2 regions of the Streptomyces sp. NPDC003393 genome follow, and region 2 is predicted to be linked to the other one. Evidence: riboswitches for the same ligand, from Rfam matches in the RefSeq annotation. Region 2 holds a riboswitch; the other holds the start of a gene.
What was found. A riboswitch is a leader RNA that binds a small molecule or an ion and turns the genes downstream of it on or off. The one in region 2 is predicted to bind ZMP and ZTP.
Positions count from the first base shown of each region.

Region 1: it holds a riboswitch for ZMP and ZTP, as region 2 does, so the genes downstream of both, ACWDUZ_RS00535 (bifunctional 5,10-methylenetetrahydrofolate dehydrogenase/5,10-methenyltetrahydrofolate cyclohydrolase) here and ACWDUZ_RS02315 (glycine hydroxymethyltransferase) in region 2, are expected to answer to the same signal.

Region 1 is NZ_JBSFRB010000001.1:118,393-126,693, forward strand. Features, by position in the region: gene ACWDUZ_RS00505 (phosphomannomutase/phosphoglucomutase) at 1-787, shown strand, start outside; gene ACWDUZ_RS00510 (SDR family NAD(P)-dependent oxidoreductase) at 796-1,584, opposite strand; gene ACWDUZ_RS00515 (SDR family oxidoreductase) at 1,815-2,741, opposite strand; gene ACWDUZ_RS00520 (MBL fold metallo-hydrolase) at 2,865-3,494, opposite strand; gene ACWDUZ_RS00525 (S-(hydroxymethyl)mycothiol dehydrogenase) at 3,494-4,579, opposite strand; gene ACWDUZ_RS00530 (hypothetical protein) at 4,677-4,979, opposite strand; ZMP/ZTP riboswitch at 5,620-5,703, shown strand; gene ACWDUZ_RS00535 (bifunctional 5,10-methylenetetrahydrofolate dehydrogenase/5,10-methenyltetrahydrofolate cyclohydrolase) at 5,725-6,573, shown strand; gene ACWDUZ_RS00540 (glycosyltransferase) at 6,666-7,895, shown strand; gene ACWDUZ_RS00545 (SGNH/GDSL hydrolase family protein) at 8,074-8,301, opposite strand, start outside.
Region 2 is NZ_JBSFRB010000002.1:63,754-72,054, reverse strand. Features, by position in the region: gene ACWDUZ_RS02320 (hypothetical protein) at 1-502, shown strand, start outside; gene ACWDUZ_RS02315 (glycine hydroxymethyltransferase) at 535-1,980, opposite strand; ZMP/ZTP riboswitch at 2,022-2,134, opposite strand; gene ACWDUZ_RS02310 (glutathionylspermidine synthase family protein) at 2,204-3,388, opposite strand; gene ACWDUZ_RS02305 (hypothetical protein) at 3,396-3,737, opposite strand; gene ACWDUZ_RS02300 (hypothetical protein) at 3,876-4,805, shown strand; gene pdxR (MocR-like pyridoxine biosynthesis transcription factor PdxR) at 4,874-6,262, opposite strand; gene ACWDUZ_RS02290 (carboxymuconolactone decarboxylase family protein) at 6,309-6,833, shown strand; gene ACWDUZ_RS02285 (carboxymuconolactone decarboxylase family protein) at 6,830-7,306, shown strand; gene ACWDUZ_RS02280 (isocitrate lyase/PEP mutase family protein) at 7,303-8,025, shown strand; gene ACWDUZ_RS02275 (ABC transporter substrate-binding protein) at 8,032-8,301, opposite strand, start outside.

The sequences.
Region 1 (8,301 bases), on a different contig from region 2:
CTTCCGTGACCTGCCGGTGGAGGTCGTGCCGATGTACTTCGAGCTGGACGGCACCTTCCCGAACCACGAGGCCAATCCGCTGGATCCGAAGAACATCGTCGACCTGCAGCGCGAGGTGCGGGAGAGCGGTGCCGACCTGGGCCTGGCCTTCGACGGTGACGCGGACCGCTGCTTCGTCGTCGACGAGCGCGGCGAGGCGGTCGCTCCGTCCACCGTCACCGCCCTGATCGCGACCCGTCTGCTGGCCGAGCACCCGGGAAGCACCGTCATCCACAATCTGATCACCTCGCGCGCCGTGCCGGAGGTGGTGCGCGAGCACGGCGGCGTCCCGGTGCGCACCCGGGTGGGGCACTCCTTCATCAAGGCCGAAATGGCCCGCACGGGCGCGGTGTTCGGCGGCGAGCACTCGGCGCACTACTACTTCCGCGACTTCTGGTCCGCCGACAGCGGCATGCTGGCGGCCCTGCATGTGATCGCCGCTCTCGGCGGCACGCGGACACCCCTGTCGACGCTGGTGGAACAGTACCGACGGTACGAGGCGTCCGGGGAGATCAACAGCGTGGTCCACGATCAGCGACGCACGCTCGCCGCGGTCCGCGCGGCCTTCGCCGGCCGGGACGGTGCGGTCGCCGACGAGCTCGACGGGCTGACGATCAGCGCCGCCGGCTGGTGGTTCAATCTGCGGCCCTCCAACACCGAACCGTTGCTGCGGCTCAACGTGGAGGCCGGGGACGCCGACACGATGGCCCGGCTGCGCGAGGAGGTGCTGGCGGTGGTCCGCGCCTGAGGGGTGGTTCAGCGCTCGCGGAGCGCCGCGTTGAAGCCGGTGTTGACGGCGGTGAGGCCGCCGTCGACCGTCAATGTGGTGCCGGTGATCCAGGCCGCGTCCCGGGAGGCGAGGAAGGCGACGGCGGCGGCGATGTCATCGGGCTCGCCGACACGGCCGAGGGGGTACAGGCCGCGGACGCGGTCGAGTTCGGCCTCGCGTCCCTCCCAGGCGGAGGTGCGCACCGTCCCCGGCATCACGAGGTTGACGCGTACGCCCCGTGCGGCGGCGTGCCCGGCGAGGGTCCGGGTGAGCGAGACCAGGCCCGCCTTCGCGGCGCTGTAGGCGTGGTTGCCGAAGTCCTGGGTGCCGTTGACGGAGCCGATGCTGACGATCGCGCCCCGGCCGGACGCCACCAGGTGGGGCAGGGCGGCACGGCAGCAGCGGTGGGCGCCGGTCAGGGTGACGTCGAGGTCGCGCGCCCAGACCTCGTCCGTGCCGTCCTCGAACAGCGGGGTGTCGGGGGTGCAGTGGGCCGCGCTGTTGACCAGCACGTCGAGCCTGCCGAACACCTCGACCGCGTGCGCCACGGCCGCCTCCACGGAGTCCCGGTCGGCCACGTCGCAGTGGTGCGCCCAGGCCGCCAGTCCACGCTCGCGCAGGGTCCCCGCGGTCTTCTCCGCCTCCGGCCCGTCGGCGTCGGTGACCAGGACCCGTGCTCCCTCCTCGGCCAGTCGCCGGGCGATGGCCGCGCCGATGCCGCGGGCCGCGCCGGTGACGAGCACTCCGTGTCCCTCGAACCGCTTCGTGTCCGTCATGCACAGAACCTACCGTCGCGGCGGCCGTTCGGGCAGATGCCGTACGGTCATGTCCGCGTTCGTGGAGCAACTGCCCGCCCTCATCGGGGCGAGACGCTGATCGTGCTGGGCAGCGGGGAGGACGGCGGGGCGAGTACCGCTGCCGGTACGGACGGCCGCCGTGAGTACCGCTGCCGCCGCGCCGGCCGCCGTGCGTGCCGCTGCCGGCCGAGGCGGTCGCCTGATTCCGCTCACCGATAGCCGGTCGCGTCCGCCGGTTCGCCCGCGTCCTGCACCTCCGTCAGGTACCGCCAGGCGTCGGGGCGGCTGCCGTCCACGTCGGTGAAGCCGTACACCTGGGCGAGCCCCCCGCTCGACAGCGACTGCCCGTTCCAGCGCGCCACGTCCGGGTCGGCGGCGAGGGCGGCTACGGCCCGGCCGACGTAGCGCGGGGTCTCGGAGATGGCGAAGTGGGGCACCTGCTCCAGGGCGTCACGCCAGTTCTCCTCCCGCACCCCGAAGTGGTCGAGCATCATCTCCGAACGCATCCAGCCGGGGGTGAGCGCGACCGCGGTGGCGCCGCGCGGGCCGAGTTCGTGGCCCAGGGCGAAGGCCATGCGCAGCACGGACGCCTTGGCGAGGTCGTAGAAGAGGTTGACGCGGTAGGTGTCCCGGTTGTACTCGGCGGTGCCGTCGGTCATCTCCACCACCAGGCCGCCGGGCCGGCGCAGCAGCAGGGGCAGCGCGTGGTGGCTGGTGACGGCGTGTGTCTCCACGGCCAGGCGGAGCAGCCTGAGGCCGGCCGCCAGGTCGTGCTCCCAGACGGGGGTGTCCCACTCGAAGAGCTTCTCGCCGCCCCAGATGTCGTTGACGAGGACGTCCAGGCGGCCCTGGTCGTGTGCGATGCGCTCGACGAGGGCGTGGACCTGGTCGGGTTCCAGGTGGTCGGTGGGTACGGCGATGCCGCGGCCGCCGGCCTCGGTCACCAGGTCGGCGGTGTCCTCGAGGGTCTCGGGGCGGTCGTACTCGGAGCGCCGGTCGCGTGTGCTGCGTCCGGTGACGTACACGGTGGCGCCGGCCGCGCCGAGTTCCACGGCGATGCCGCGGCCGGCGCCCCGTGTCGCCCCCGCGACCAGCGCGACCTTGCCTTCCAGTGAACGCGGGTGTGGGCGTGCCATGTCCGGCCTCCTGTGCGTCTTCCTGCGGTGTCCTCGTCGAGGGTGGCGCGGAAGCCGGACATCCACTGTCGGCTTTCTGCTGCTGTCCTTCTTCTGTCCTTCTGTCGGTCGCGTCCGCGCCGCTCAGTGACCGCGGGCGATCCACTCCTGGAGGTGCGGGGCCTCCGCGCCGATGGTCGTGGCGTCGCCGTGGCCGGTGAGGACCTTCGTCTCGGGCGGCAGGGTGAGAAGGCGGTCGCGGATGGAGTCGATGATCGTCGGGAAGTCGGAGTAGGAGCGGCCGGTGGCGCCCGGCCCGCCCTGGAAGAGGGTGTCGCCGGTGAAGACGACGCCGAGCCCGGGGTCGTGGAGGCAGACCGCGCCCGGGGCATGGCCGGGGGTGTGCAGGACGGTGAGGTCGGCCCCGGCCGCCTCGAGGACCTGACCGTCCGACAGGTGCTCGTCGGGGTCCCGGTCGCGGTGGGTCATCTTCCACAGCGGCAGGTCGTCGGGGTGCAGCCAGATCGTCGCGCCGGTGAGGTCCGCGAGGGCGGGTGCGGCGTCGATGTGGTCGTTGTGCGCGTGGGTGCACACGATGGCGGTCAGCCGGCGGTCGCCGACCGCCTCGGCGATGGCCTCGGCGTCGTGGGCGGCGTCGATGACGATCGCCTCGTGGTCGTCGCCGACGATCCACACGTTGTTCTCGACGTCCCAGGTGCCGCCGTCGAGCGTGAACTGCCCGGCGGTGACGAGGCGTTCGATGCGTGCGGCCATCAGAGCACCACCACCGAACGCAGCACGTCGCCGCCGTGCATCCGCTCGAACGCCTTCTCCACCTCGTCCAGCCGGATGGTCTCGGTGACGAACTTGTCCAGCGGCAGGCGGCCCTGGAGGTGCAGGTCGATGAGCATCGGGAAGTCCCGGGACGGCAGGCAGTCGCCGTACCAGCTGGACTTCAGCGCCCCACCGCGCCCGAAGACGTCCAGCAGCGGCAGCTCCAGCTTCATCTCCGGGGTCGGCACACCGACCAGCACCACCGTGCCGGCCAGGTCGCGAGCGTAGAAGGCCTGCCGGTAGGTCTCCGGGCGGCCGACGGCATCGATGACGACGTCGGCGCCGAAGCCGCCGGTGAGCTCGCGGATCGCCTCCACGGGGTCGGTGTCAGCGGAATTGACGGTGTGTGTGGCGCCCATGGTCCGGGCGGTCTCGAGCTTGCGGTCGTCGATGTCGACCGCGATGATCTTCCCGGCGCCCGCCAGGTACGATCCGGCGACGGCCGCGTCGCCGACCCCGCCGCAGCCGATCACGGCGACCGAGTCGCCCCGGCCGACCCCTCCGGTGTTGATCGCCGCGCCGATGCCGGCCATCACACCGCAGCCCAGCAGCCCGGCGACGGCAGGAGACACGGACGGGTCGACCTTGGTGCACTGGCCCGCGGCCACCAGCGTCTTCTCGGCGAAGGCACCGATCCCGAGGGCCGGGGAGAGCTCGGTGCCGTCGGTCAGGGTCATCTTCTGCCGGGCGTTGTGGGTGTCGAAGCAGTACCAGGGGCGTCCGCGCAGACACGCGCGGCACTTCCCGCACACCGCACGCCAGTTGAGGATCACGAAGTCGCCGGGCGCGACGTCGGTGACCCCCTCGCCGACCGACTCCACCACCCCGGCGGCCTCATGCCCGAGCAGGAAGGGGAACTCGTCGGTGATGCCGCCCTGCTTGTAGTGCAGGTCGGTGTGGCAGACGCCGCAGGCCTGGACCCGTACGACGGCCTCTCCGGGCCCGGGGTCCGGCACGACGATCGTCTCGACCCGTACGGGCTCGTCCTTCCCCGGTGCGATCACGCCGCGCACTTCCTGGGCCATGGTGGTGGTCCCTTCCGTCGACCGATGTCCGTGGTTCCGACCCTACCGGCGGCCACCCGGTACAGGCGTGGTCGCGCCGGTCGCCGCGCCCGCGTGATCAGTGGATGCCGGGCACCAGCCCGAAGAGCGGGGAGGCGAGACCGGTGACCTGCCTGAGCTGGTTCAGTCGGTCGAGGTCGCGCGCGCGGTTCAGGGAGGAGAGCTGCTCGGAGACCGAGGGGACCGCGTTCCGCTGCTCGGCGGGGAGGCCGGTGCGGGCGAGCGAGTCGACCGCGTCGAGCGGCACCAGCCTGCCGGCGACCGGGACCCCGGCGTCGGCGGCGCTCGCCGGCAGCGCGGCGAGACCCGTGGCGGAGGCGGCGAGAGCGACGACGGTGACGATACGTCGGGTGGAGATCATGTCCTCAGCAACGCGGCCGCCCCCACCCGGACACGGCCTGGCACCCTCGCTCACCCGACAGGGCGAGAACGCGGCGGGGACGAGAACGCGGCGGACGGACGGGGCGTTCACCGCGAACTCCTGGATCCGGCACGGCGCGCACCGGACGTAGGCCCGACCCCGCACACCGGCCGCACGTCCGACCCCGCGTGCCGGCGGCACCATCCGCGTGCGCGGGGCCGGTCGGCTTGCCCGGCCCGCGCACACGGGGGACGCTCGAAGGACAGGCCCGTGACGGCCCGCTCCCGCCGGGCCACGGCTTCGTGGGAGGTCACATGGCGACCACGGCACGCCCGGCCCGCGGCACCGGAGCGCCGCGCGACGGCGGGATCACCGGTCGGATCGTGATCAGGACATGGGACGCGTAGGCAGGAAGGCCGCACGGGTCCAGGTCAGCTCCCGGCTGACATGGAGTTTCTCGGCCCGCGCCGGAGTGGGCGGGTCGCACTCGGCCCGGCTGCGGCCCTCGCGGGCCGCCTCCGCGGCGCAGCGGCTGGCCTCCGCCGCTCTGGTGAGGTCCCTCCTGCACGCGGTACGGCCCCGGACCCGCGCCCGCGGGCCGCGGGTCCGGCCGGGCCGGCGGGTGGGTTCGGCTAGGCTGGGGCGGGGCCGTGACTGGCGCTGAGGTGGAGCACCACCGGGGAGCGGCCCCCGCGAGTCGTAGCCGCGCGCCTGGGTGATTCCGTCGAACGCTCAGGAGTGGACCATGTCCCAGGCCCGGCTCATGGACGGCACCGCGCTCGCCCGACGCATCGTCGAGGAGACCGCGCGCAAGGCCGCCGACCTCACCGACCGCACGGGCACCGCACCCTGTCTGGCGACGGTGCTGGTCGGCGAGGACCCGGCCTCCGTCACCTATGTCCGGATGAAGCAGAACCGGTGCCGCAAGGCCGGCATCGACTCCCGCCGTGTGGCGCTGCCCGCCGAGACCACCACCGAGGAACTGGTCGGCACGCTGCGCTCCCTGTCGCAGGACCCCTCCGTCCACGGCATCCTGCTCCAGCACCCGGTCGGCGACCACATCGACGAACGGGCCGCGTTCGAGGCGATCGCGCCCGAGAAGGACGTCGACGGTGTCACCTTCGCCTCCTTCGCCACGATGAGCTTCGGCCTGCCGGGGTTCGTCTCCTGCACGCCCGGCGGCATCCTGCGGCTGCTCGACGCGTACGACGTCGACCTGGCCGGCAAGCGGGCCGTCGTCGTGGGGCGCAGCGCGATCCTCGGCAAGCCGGTGGGCATGCTGCTGCTCGCCCGGGACGCCACGGTGACGTACTGCCACTCGCGGACGCGTGACCTCTCCTCCGTGGTCCGGGAGGCGGACGTCGTGGTCGCCGCCGTGGGCCGGCCGCGGCTCGTCCGCGGCCAGGACATCAAGCCGGGCGCGGTCGTGATCGACGCGGGCTACAACGAGGGCAACGTCGGCGACGTCGACTTCGACTCGGCCGTGGAGCGGGCCTCGCTCATCACGCCGGTGCCCGGTGGTGTCGGCCCCATGACCATCGCCACGCTCCTGGAGCAGACGGTGGACGCGGCCGCCCGGCAGCTCGGCGTGTGACCGGCGCGGAGTGAACGCCTCCGGATCCGCCGGGTCGTTCACCGGCGGCCGGCTCCGGCGCGGCCATACTGACCGTCGTGCGCGTAGCGATCATGACGGCGGGTTCCCGGGGAGACGTCGCCCCCTTCACGGGACTGGGGCACGGCCTGGCCCGCGCGGGGCATGCCGTCACCCTGGTCACCCACGGGCGCTTCGAGCCGCTGGTCGCGGGCTCGGGACTCGGCTTCCACGCGCTGCCGGTGGATCCACGGGCCGAGCTCGGGTCCCGGCGCGGACGGAGCCTGCACCGCAGTGCGACCGGTGCGGGCAAGATGCTGCGGGCGGTCGGCCTGGCGCGGGCGGCGCTGGCACAGATGACGGACGAGCTGATCGCGGCGGCGGAGAAGAGCGACGTGCTGCTGCTCTCCGGCTCCCTGGGGCCGGTCGGGCATGCCATCGCCGAGGCGCTGGGCCTGCCCTGCATGGGCGCCCATCTGCAACCTCTGTCGCCCACCCGGGAGTTCGCCCCTCCACTGCTCGGCGGCGGTCACTGGGGCGCGCCGGTGAACCGCCTCGCCGGGCACGGGGTGAACCTCGCCGTGGAGCGGGTCTTCTCGGCGGCCGTGCCCGCCGTGCGGGCGCGGCTGGGGCTGCCCGCCTCGCGCATCGGCACCGCCCGCCGCATCCGCGCGGGGCTGCGGCTGCCCGTGCACCATGGCTTCAGCCCGCTGGTGGTGCCCCGGCCGCGTGACTGGCGGGCCGGTCTGGAGGTGGGCGGGTACTGGTGGCCGTACGACCGTGACGCCCGGCTCCCGGGCGACCTGCGGGAGTTCCTGGAGGCGGGGCCGCCCCCGGTGTTCGTCGGGCTGGGCAGCGCCACCGTGCCCGACCCCGTCCGGCTCAGCGAAACGATCGTGCGCGCGCTGCGCCGGGCCGGACTGCGCGGGGTGGTGCAGCGGGGCTGGGCCGGGCTGGCGGCGGCCGGTGACGACATGCTGACCGTCGACGACGTCCCGCACTCGGCGCTGTTCCCGCGCATGGCCGCCGTGGTGCACCACGCCGGGGCGGGCACGACGGCGGCCGGGCTGCGCGCCGGGGTGCCCGCGGTGCCGCTGCCGGTCCAGTTCGACGAGGGGTTCTGGGCGCAGCGCCTGATCCGTCTCGGGGTGGCCCCGTGCGCCGTCCCGCTGCGCGGGCTCACCGCGGACGCGCTCTCCGCCGCGCTCACCCGGGCCACCGGGGACGCCGCCCACCTGCGACGGGCCCAGGCGCTGGGCGCCCGGATCCGCGAGGAGGACGGCGTCGCGCCGGTACTCGCCGCCGTGGACCGGCTGGCGGGCTGACCGGCCCGTGACGGACGAAGGTGCGGGCCGCCTTCGTCCGTCACGGGCCGCCTTCGACCGTCGCCGGCCGTCTCGTCCGTGACCGGTCGTCTCGTCCGTCGCCGGCGGGTGTGTCGCGGTGCCGTCGGCAGTGTCCTACGCGGTCACCTGGTCACGCCGTGTGCGGCGCCGGGTCCCGTCAGGCCGGGCCGACACCCCCGTTCCCCGGTTGCGGACGCTGCTGGAAGAGGCGCACCGGCACCGTGTCGGCCAGGGCCTTGTACCCGGCCGGGTCGAGGTGGAGGTGGTCGCCGGTGTCGTAGGCGGGCAGCAGTGCGCGCGGGTCTCGGGGGTCACGGGCCGCCCGGTCGAAGTCGATGACGGCGTCGAACCGGCCACTGGTGCGGATCCACCGGTTGACCGCCTG
Region 2 (8,301 bases):
GGAGACGGAATTCGACCGGCTGCGGTGGCTGCTGGACCCGTCGTACACGGGCACGGAACGGGTGCCGGAGGCCTGGTCGCAGGGCCGGTATCCGCCGGTGCGGTTCACGGTGATGTGGGGACTGACCGGGGTCGGCGGCTGGCCCCAGACCGACCGGGCGCCCGGCGGTGACGTGGCGATGCTGCGCCAGGACCAGCTTTTCGTCGGCGAGGACGGCACCCCGTGGGTGCGCAGCGACCCGGCGCCCGACCTGCCGGACGACGACATCCGCTGGCACCGGGCGCCGCGGCGGGTCTACGACGAGCTGGCGGGCGCCGGCTTCCTCGGGCTCGACGGGACGCCGGCCGCCGCGCGCGAGGGCGGAGAGCGGGACGGTGTGTGGTGGGCGGCCGGCGGGCTCGCCGCCGGGGTCGCCGGGACGCTTCTGACCTGCCGCGCGGCGGCCCGGCGCAAGGCCGGGCCGCCGCGTGAGGAGCCGCGTCAGGAGCTGATCGACCTCTGAGCTCCCCGGGGGGCGGGACACCCCTGGCCGGGTCAGCCCAGGTCGATCTCCGGGTACAGCGGGAAGGCGGCCACCAGGTCGGTGGCGCGGTGGGAGATCTCGTCGGCGATCTTCGGGTCGAGGACGTGGGCGGCCTTGGAGGGGGCGCCGGACTTGGTGGTGCCGGGCTCGGTGCTGGTGAGGACGCGGTCGATCAGGCCGGCGACCTCGTCCATCTCCGCCGTTCCGAGGCCGCGGGTGGTGAGCGCGGGCGTGCCGATGCGGATGCCGGAGGTGTACCAGGCGCCGTTGGGGTCGGCCGGGATCGCGTTGCGGTTGGTGACGATGCCGGACTCGAGGAGGGCGGCCTCGGCCTGGCGGCCGGTGAGGCCGTAGGAGGTGGCGACGTCGATCAGGTTGAGGTGGTTGTCGGTGCCGCCGGTGACGAGGGTGGCGCCGCGGCGCATCAGGCCCTCGGCGAGGGCGCGGGAGTTGTCGACGATGCGCTGGGCGTAGTCCTGGAAGGCCGGCTGCCGGGCCTCGGCGAGGGCGACCGCCTTGGCGGCCATGACGTGCGGGAGGGGGCCGCCGAGGACCATGGGGCAGCCGCGGTCGACCTGGTCCTTGAGGGAGTCGTCGCACAGCACCATGCCGCCGCGCGGGCCGCGCAGGGACTTGTGCGTGGTGGTCGTGACGATCTGGGCGTGCGGGACCGGGTCGAAGTCGCCGGTGAGGACCTTGCCGGCGACCAGGCCCGCGAAGTGCGCCATGTCGACCATGAGCGTGGCGCCGACCTCGTCGGCGATCTCGCGCATGATCCGGAAGTTCACCAGACGGGGGTACGCCGAGTAGCCGGCGACGATGATCAGCGGCTTGAACTCGCGGGCCTGGGCACGCAGCGCGTCGTAGTCGATCAGGCCGGTGGCCGGGTCGGTGCCGTAGGAGCGCTGGTCGAACATCTTGCCGGAGATGTTGGGGCGGAAGCCGTGGGTGAGGTGACCGCCGGCGTCCAGGGACATGCCGAGCATGCGCTGGTTGCCGAAGGCCTGGCGCAGCTCGGCCCAGTCGGCCTCGGTCAGGTCGTTGACCTGGCGGGCGCCGACCTTCTCCAGGAAGGGGGCCTCTACGCGGTCGGCGAGGACGGCCCAGAAGGCGACCAGGTTGGCGTCGATGCCGGAGTGGGGCTGGACGTAGGCGTGGCGGGCGCCGAAGAGTTCGCGCGCGTGCTCGGCGGCCAGGGACTCGACGGTGTCGACGTTGCGGCAGCCGGCGTAGAAGCGGCGGCCGACGGTGCCCTCGGCGTACTTGTCGCTGAACCAGTTGCCCATCGCCAGGAGGGTGGCCGGGGAGGCGTAGTTCTCCGAGGCGATCAGCTTGAGCATCGCGCGCTGGTCGGCGACCTCCTGGCCGATGGCGTCGGCGACGCGCGGCTCGACGGCGCGGATCACGTCGAGGGCGGCGCGGAAGGCGGTGGACTCGTGGGAGAGGGGCGCAGACATCTCGGGGACCTCCGGGCGTGGCGTTCGGCGTTCGGCGTTCACGGTACGGCCCAGGCGCACGGCACACTCGCTGCTCGGGCCGCTCCCCGATGGTCGGTCCCATCTTTGGGCCCTGGCGTCACCAGGACCCGACGCGCCAGTCACGGCCCGCCCGTCAGCCTACCGGGTGACCTGCCCGAAGGCCCTGCCGCGTCCACCATGCGAGCCGCGTCGTGCGGGCCCGTCAGAGGATCACGTGCGGCAGGAACCGGGCGTACTCGTCGGTGACCAGCCCGGCCGACTCACGGATGCCGAGACCGGCGGACTCGTCCTCGACGACCCAGGCGCCGAGGACGACGTGGTTGCCGTCGAAGGCGGGCAGCGGGGCGAGCTCCTGATAGCAGCAGGGTTCGTCGCGCACGACGGGCTCGGTCCCCGGTTCGTGGACCGTCACTCCCTCGCCCTCGCGGCCGAGCAGCGGCTTGGCCACCCAGCCGGCGCCGTCGGCCAGCTCGCGGGGCCCGTCCAGGTACGCGGGAAGCAGGTTGGGGTGGCCCGGGTACAGCTCCCACAGGATCGCCAGCAGCGCCTTGTTGCTCAGCAGCATCTTCCAGGCCGGTTCGATCCACAAGGTGGAACCGGTCCCGCCGCCGTTGTCCAGGGTGTCCAGGACGTGGCCGCCGAAGCGGTCCGTGGTGAGCCACTCCCACGGGTACAGCTTGAAGATGCTGCGGATGAAACGGAGGCCGTTGTCGACGAACCGTCCGGAGAGCGGGTCCCAGCCGATCTCCTCCACGGAGATCCAGTCGGTGTCGAGGCCGGCCTGCTCGGCCGTCTCCTTCAGATAGGCGACCGTCATCAGGTCCTCGCCGAGTTCGTCGGCGGCGGAGTGCGCGAAGTGCAGCGGACTGCCCGGCGGGAGCAGGCCGGCCTGCTTCCTCCAGGCGGCGACGAGCCGTTCGTGCAGGGAGTTCCACTGGTCGGCGCCGGGGAACCGTTCCTCCATCCAGAACCACTGGGGCGAGGCGGCCTCGACCAGGGAGGTGGGGGTGTCCGCGTTGTACTCCAGGAGCTTGGCCGGGCCGGTGCCGTCGTAGCGCAGGTCGAAGCGGGCGTAGACGGAGGGGAGTTCGGCGCGCCGCCGCCAGGACTCGGCGACGGCGTGGGCGACTCGGGGGTCGGTGATGCCGAGGTCCGCGAAGCGCCCCGTGGTGACGATGTGGTCCGCGGCGGCCAGGCACATGCGGTGCAGTTCCTCGACGACCTCCTCCAGCGCCTCCACCTCGGGCAGGGAGAAGACGTAGTAGGCGCTCTCGTCCCAGTAGGGGCGCAGGGAGTCGTCGGGGTAGCGGGTGAGCGGGTAGATCAGGCCCTGCGCCTCGACGGTCCGCTGCCAGCCGGGGCGGGGCTCGACGGTGCGGCGTTCCATGCCCGGCTCAGCCGCCGGACTTGCCGTGGCCGCTGCCGAAGCCGCCGCGGTCGACGCCGCCGTGGCTGCCGGCGGACCCGCCGGAGCTCTTGCGGGGCTTGGTGAAGGAGCCGCCCTCGATCCAGCCGCTCTTCTTCTTGCCGCCGTAGTACCAGGCGCCGTCGACGGAGGTCGCGGACTTGCAGTTCTTGTCGGAGACGACCTTGTATCCCTGGGAGAAGGTGTAGCTGTCGCGGTCGACGCAGCGCTTGTCCGGGTCGGAGGAGCACGCGGTGAGCGCCGAGGCGAGCAGTCCCATCCCGCCCAGCACCACGGCGCCCGACCTGAGTTGCCGCCCGGTGTCCGCCATGTCCGTCTCCCCCTTGTCGTCGGCTGCCGGCGGGTGGCCGCCGGTTTCCGACGGACAGCCTAGAGATCAGGTGTGAGCGCCCGCCAAGGGGCCCCGCGACCGGCGCCGCTCGCCTACAGTCGGCCCGTGCTCTCGGGAATGGTGTGCGCGCTCGGCGCGGCGGTGTGTTTCGGCACGGCGACGGTGCTCCAGGCGGTCGCCGCCCGGGCGGCGGCCGAGCCGGGTGGCACGCGGGGCGGCGCGGCGGACGCGGCGCTGTTGCTGCGGGCGCTGCGGCAGTGGCGGTACGCGGCGGGTCTGGGCCTGGACGGACTCGGCTTCCTGTTGCAGATCGCCGCTCTGCGGTCGCTGCCGATCTACGCGGTGGGCGCGGCCCTGGCGTCCAGCCTGGCGGTGACGGCGGTGGCCGCGGCCCGGCTGCTGCGGGTGCGGCTGCGCGGGACGGAGTGGGCCGCGGTGGGCGTGGTCTGCGCCGGCCTGGCGATGCTGGGCCTGGCCTCGGGGACGGAGGGCGGCCGGGACGGTTCCACGGCACTGAGGTGGGCGATGCTCGCGGCGGCTGCGGCCGTGCTCGCCCTGGGCGCGGTGTCCGGCCGTCTCCCCCCGCGCGGCCGGGCCCTGCTGCTCGGCCTGGGCGCGGGCCTGGGCTTCGGTGTGGTCGAGGTGACGGTGCGGCTGATCGACTCGCCGCGCCCCGCGGCGCTGTTCGCCGACCCCGCGTCGTACGCCCTGGTCCTGGGCGGCGGCGCCGCGTTCCTGCTGCTCACCTCGGCGCTCCAGCGCGGCTCGGTGACGACGGCCACCGCCGGGATGGTGATCGGCGAGACGATCGGCCCGGCCGCGATCGGCGTGGTGTGGCTGGGCGACCGTACGCGGGAGGGCCTGGGATGGCCGGCGGTCCTGGGCTTCGCGGTGGCGGTGGCCGGAGCGCTGGCGCTGGCACGTTTCGGGGAGGCTCCGGTGACGCCGACGGCGGCCGACGGGACGGTCCCGGCGGGAGCGGCGCCGGGCGGCACACCGGCGCCGGGGGCGGCGGCGGACGCGGTGGCGCCTGTCGAGCGGCACTGAGCGGCGCGGCGCGCACGGCGGCCGGGGCCGCGCGGGCGTGGCCCGGGGCGCGGAGCCGTGGGCTGCCGTCAGGGCAGGACCCGGCACAGCGCGTCCAGGGCCGCCGCCCAGGCGTGGTCCGGTGGAGTGCCGTAGCCGACGACCAGGGCGTCCACGGGGGTGACGGCGGCCTGCTCGTGCCGGTAGCGGGACAGGCCGTGAAGGGCGAGCCCCTGCCAGGCCGCCGCCTGGACCACGGCCGGTTCGGTTCCGGGCGGCAGCCGCAACACGGCGTGCAGTCCGGCGGCGATACCGGTGGGACGGACGGCCGGGGCGTGGGCGGCGAGCGCCTCGACCAGTGCGTCGCGGCGGCGCCGGTAGCGCAGCCGGGCGGAGCGTACGTGCCGGTCGTAGGCGCCGGAGGCGATGAACTCCGCCAGAGTCAGTTGGTCGAGCACCCCGCAGGTGTCGGAGTACCCCTTCGCCGCCGCGGCCTCCTCGGCCAGGGAGGGCGGCAGCGCCATCCAGGCCAGGCGCAGTCCGGGGGCCAGGGCCTTGCTCGCCGTGCCCAGGTGGACCACGCGGTCGGGATCCAGGCCCTGGAGAGCGCCGATCGGCTGGCGGTCGTAGCGGAACTCGCCGTCGTAGTCGTCCTCCAGGACGACACCCCCGGTGCGCCGCGCCCAGTCCGTCACGGCCGCACGCCGGTCCGGATGCAGGGGTACGCCCAACGGGAACTGATGGGAGGGGGTCAGCATGACCGCGCCGACGTCCGTCAGCCCGGTGGTGACGGTGCCGCGTTCGTCCAGGGGCAGGGGCCGGGTGCGCAGGCCCGCCCGGGTCAGGACGTCCCAGTGCACGTTCAGGCCGTACGAGTCGACGGCGACCGTGTCCGCGCCGCGCGCCCGCAGCACCGCGCCGAGGATCCGCAGAGCGTGCGAGAAGCCCGAGCACACCAGGATGTGCCGCGGGTCGGTGCGTACGCCGCGCACCCGGGCCAGGTAGCCGGCGAGGGCGGTGCGCAGTTCGGGGCGGCCACGCGGGTCGCCGTAGCCGAGGGCGTCGTTCGGGGCCGCGGCCAGGGCGCGGCGGGCCGCTCTGAGCCACTGGGCACGCGGGAAGGAGGCCAGGTCGGGGATGCCGGGGCGCAGGTCGAGGGCGGGGCGGCCGGGTTCGCGGGGCGGGCGGGCCGCGTCGGCGCGCGGGGTGGCCACCAACCGGTCGGCGACCCGGGTGCCGGAGCCCTGGCGGGCGGTGAGCCAGCCCTCGGCGACCAGGTCGCCGTAGGCGTCGGCGACCGTGTTCCGCGCGATGCCCAGGTCGGCGGCGAGGGCGCGGGAGGAGGGCAGCCGGGTGCCGGGGGCCAGGCGGCCGGAGCGGACCGCCTCGCGCAGGGCGTCGGTCAGCCCTCGGCGCACGCGCGGTCCGGCCGGTTCCAGATGCAGGTCGACGCCCGGAATGGCCCAAGATCTCACCATGAAAATGGACCATACGCCTGGGCTGCTTCCGACCTAGGGTCGAAGCATGACCACGACGCGGAACACCCCTGAGACGACGCATGACACGGACGCCGAGTACGCGCCCGAGGAGGGCCCCCGGATGCGCTGGGCCGAGCACGCCCCCGAGGTCTACAAGGCGATGATCCGGCTGGACGCGGCCGCCGGGCGGGGTCTGGAGGCGCGGCTGCGCGAGCTGGTCAAGATCCGCGCCTCGCAGCTCAACCGGTGCGCGCTCTGCCTGGACATGCACAGCAAGGACGCCCTCGCGGCGGGCGAGAGCGTGGAGCGCATCATCCAGCTGGGCGCCTGGGAGGAGTCCCGGCACTTCTACACCGAGCGGGAGCTCGCCGCCCTGGAGCTGACCGACGCGGTCACGGTCCTCACCGACGGCTTCGTGCCGGACGAGGTGTACGACAAGGCCGCCCAGCACTTCGACGAGGAGGAACTCGCCCAGCTCATCGCCGCGATCGCGGTGATCAACGCCTGGAACCGGTTCGGCGTGACCACCCGCGGCGTGCCCGGCCACTACACGCCGGGGGAGCACAAGTGACGGCCCGGACCACCCGCCTGGACGACGCGGTGCGCGGCGCCCTGCGGTCGGTGGGCGCCGCCGCCAAACGGGGCCTGGCCGATCCTGCCCTGGCCGAGCTGGTGCAGGTGCGCGCCTCGCAGCTGAACCACTGCGCGTTCTGCCTCGACATGCATCTGGCCCTCGCCCGCGAGCACGGCGTCAGCGAGCGGCAGCTGGGTCTCCTGGACGCTTGGGAGGAGGCCGGAGACGTCTTCGCCGAACGGGAACGGGCGGCGCTGGCCCTGACCGAGGCGGTCACCGTCCTCACCGGGGGCACCTCCCGGGCCTCCGGCTCCGGGGGAGGCTTCGTGCCGGACGCGGTGTACGACAAGGCCGCCGAGCACTTCGACGAGCCCCACCTGGCCCATCTGATCGCGCTGATCGGCGCCATCAACACCTGGAACCGTCTGATGGTCAGCCGCCGGATCCCCGCCGGGAGCACCGAGTGGTGAGCGGCGCCGAGACCTTCCGCGCGCTGCACCAGGGCCGCCCCCCGGGCGACCCGCTGGTGCTGCCCGGTCCGTGGGACGCGGCCGGCGCCCGGGTGTTCGCCGAGGCCGGGTTCCCGGCGCTGGCGACACCCAGCGCCGGGGTCGCCGCCTCCCTCGGGTACGAGGACGGCGCGACCCCGGCCGACGAGATGTTCGCGGCGGTGGCCCGGATCGCGCGGGCGGTGGACGTGCCGGTGTCGGCGGACGTCGAGGACGGGTACGGGCTCGCCCCCGAGGAGCTGGTGGAGCGGCTGCTGGAGGCGGGTGCCGTCGGCTGCAACCTGGAGGACTCGCGCGGGGGCGCCCTGAAGGACCCGCACGAGCACGCCGACTTCCTCGCCGGGGTCCGCTCGGCCGCCGCCGGCCGCCTCTTCGTCAACGCCCGGGTCGACACCTTCCTGCACGGCGACGGCGATCCCGGAGGGGCCGTCGAGCGGGCCGCGCTGTACACGGCGGCGGGCGCGGACTGCGTGTATCCGATCCTCGCCCCGGCGGACGTGCTGCCCTCGCTGAGGGCGGGGATCAAGGGCCCGCTGAACATGCTGGCCGTGCTGGACGGCACGGGGCCCTCCCCGGCCGAACTCGGCGAGCTCGGAGCCACCAGGATCACGTTCGGGCCAGGGCTCCAGCGGCGTGCCGCACAGGCGCTGCGCGACATCGCCGCCGGCCTGGTGGGCTGACACGGTTCAGGGCAGCCACCGCTTCCACACATCGGGGTGGCTGTCCACCCACTTCTTCGCCGCCTCCTGGGGCGACAGCTTCTGGTCGGCGATCATCAGGGAGACCTCGTTCTGGTCCTCGGTCGTCCACGTGAACTTCTTCAGGAAGGCCGCCGCCTCGCCGCCCGACTTCGCGAAGCCGGCGTTGAGGTACTTCTGCAGCGGGGTGTGCGGGTAGGCGCAGACGACCTTGGCCGCGTCCGCGTCGCAGCCCGCCTTGTACGGCGGCAGCTTCAC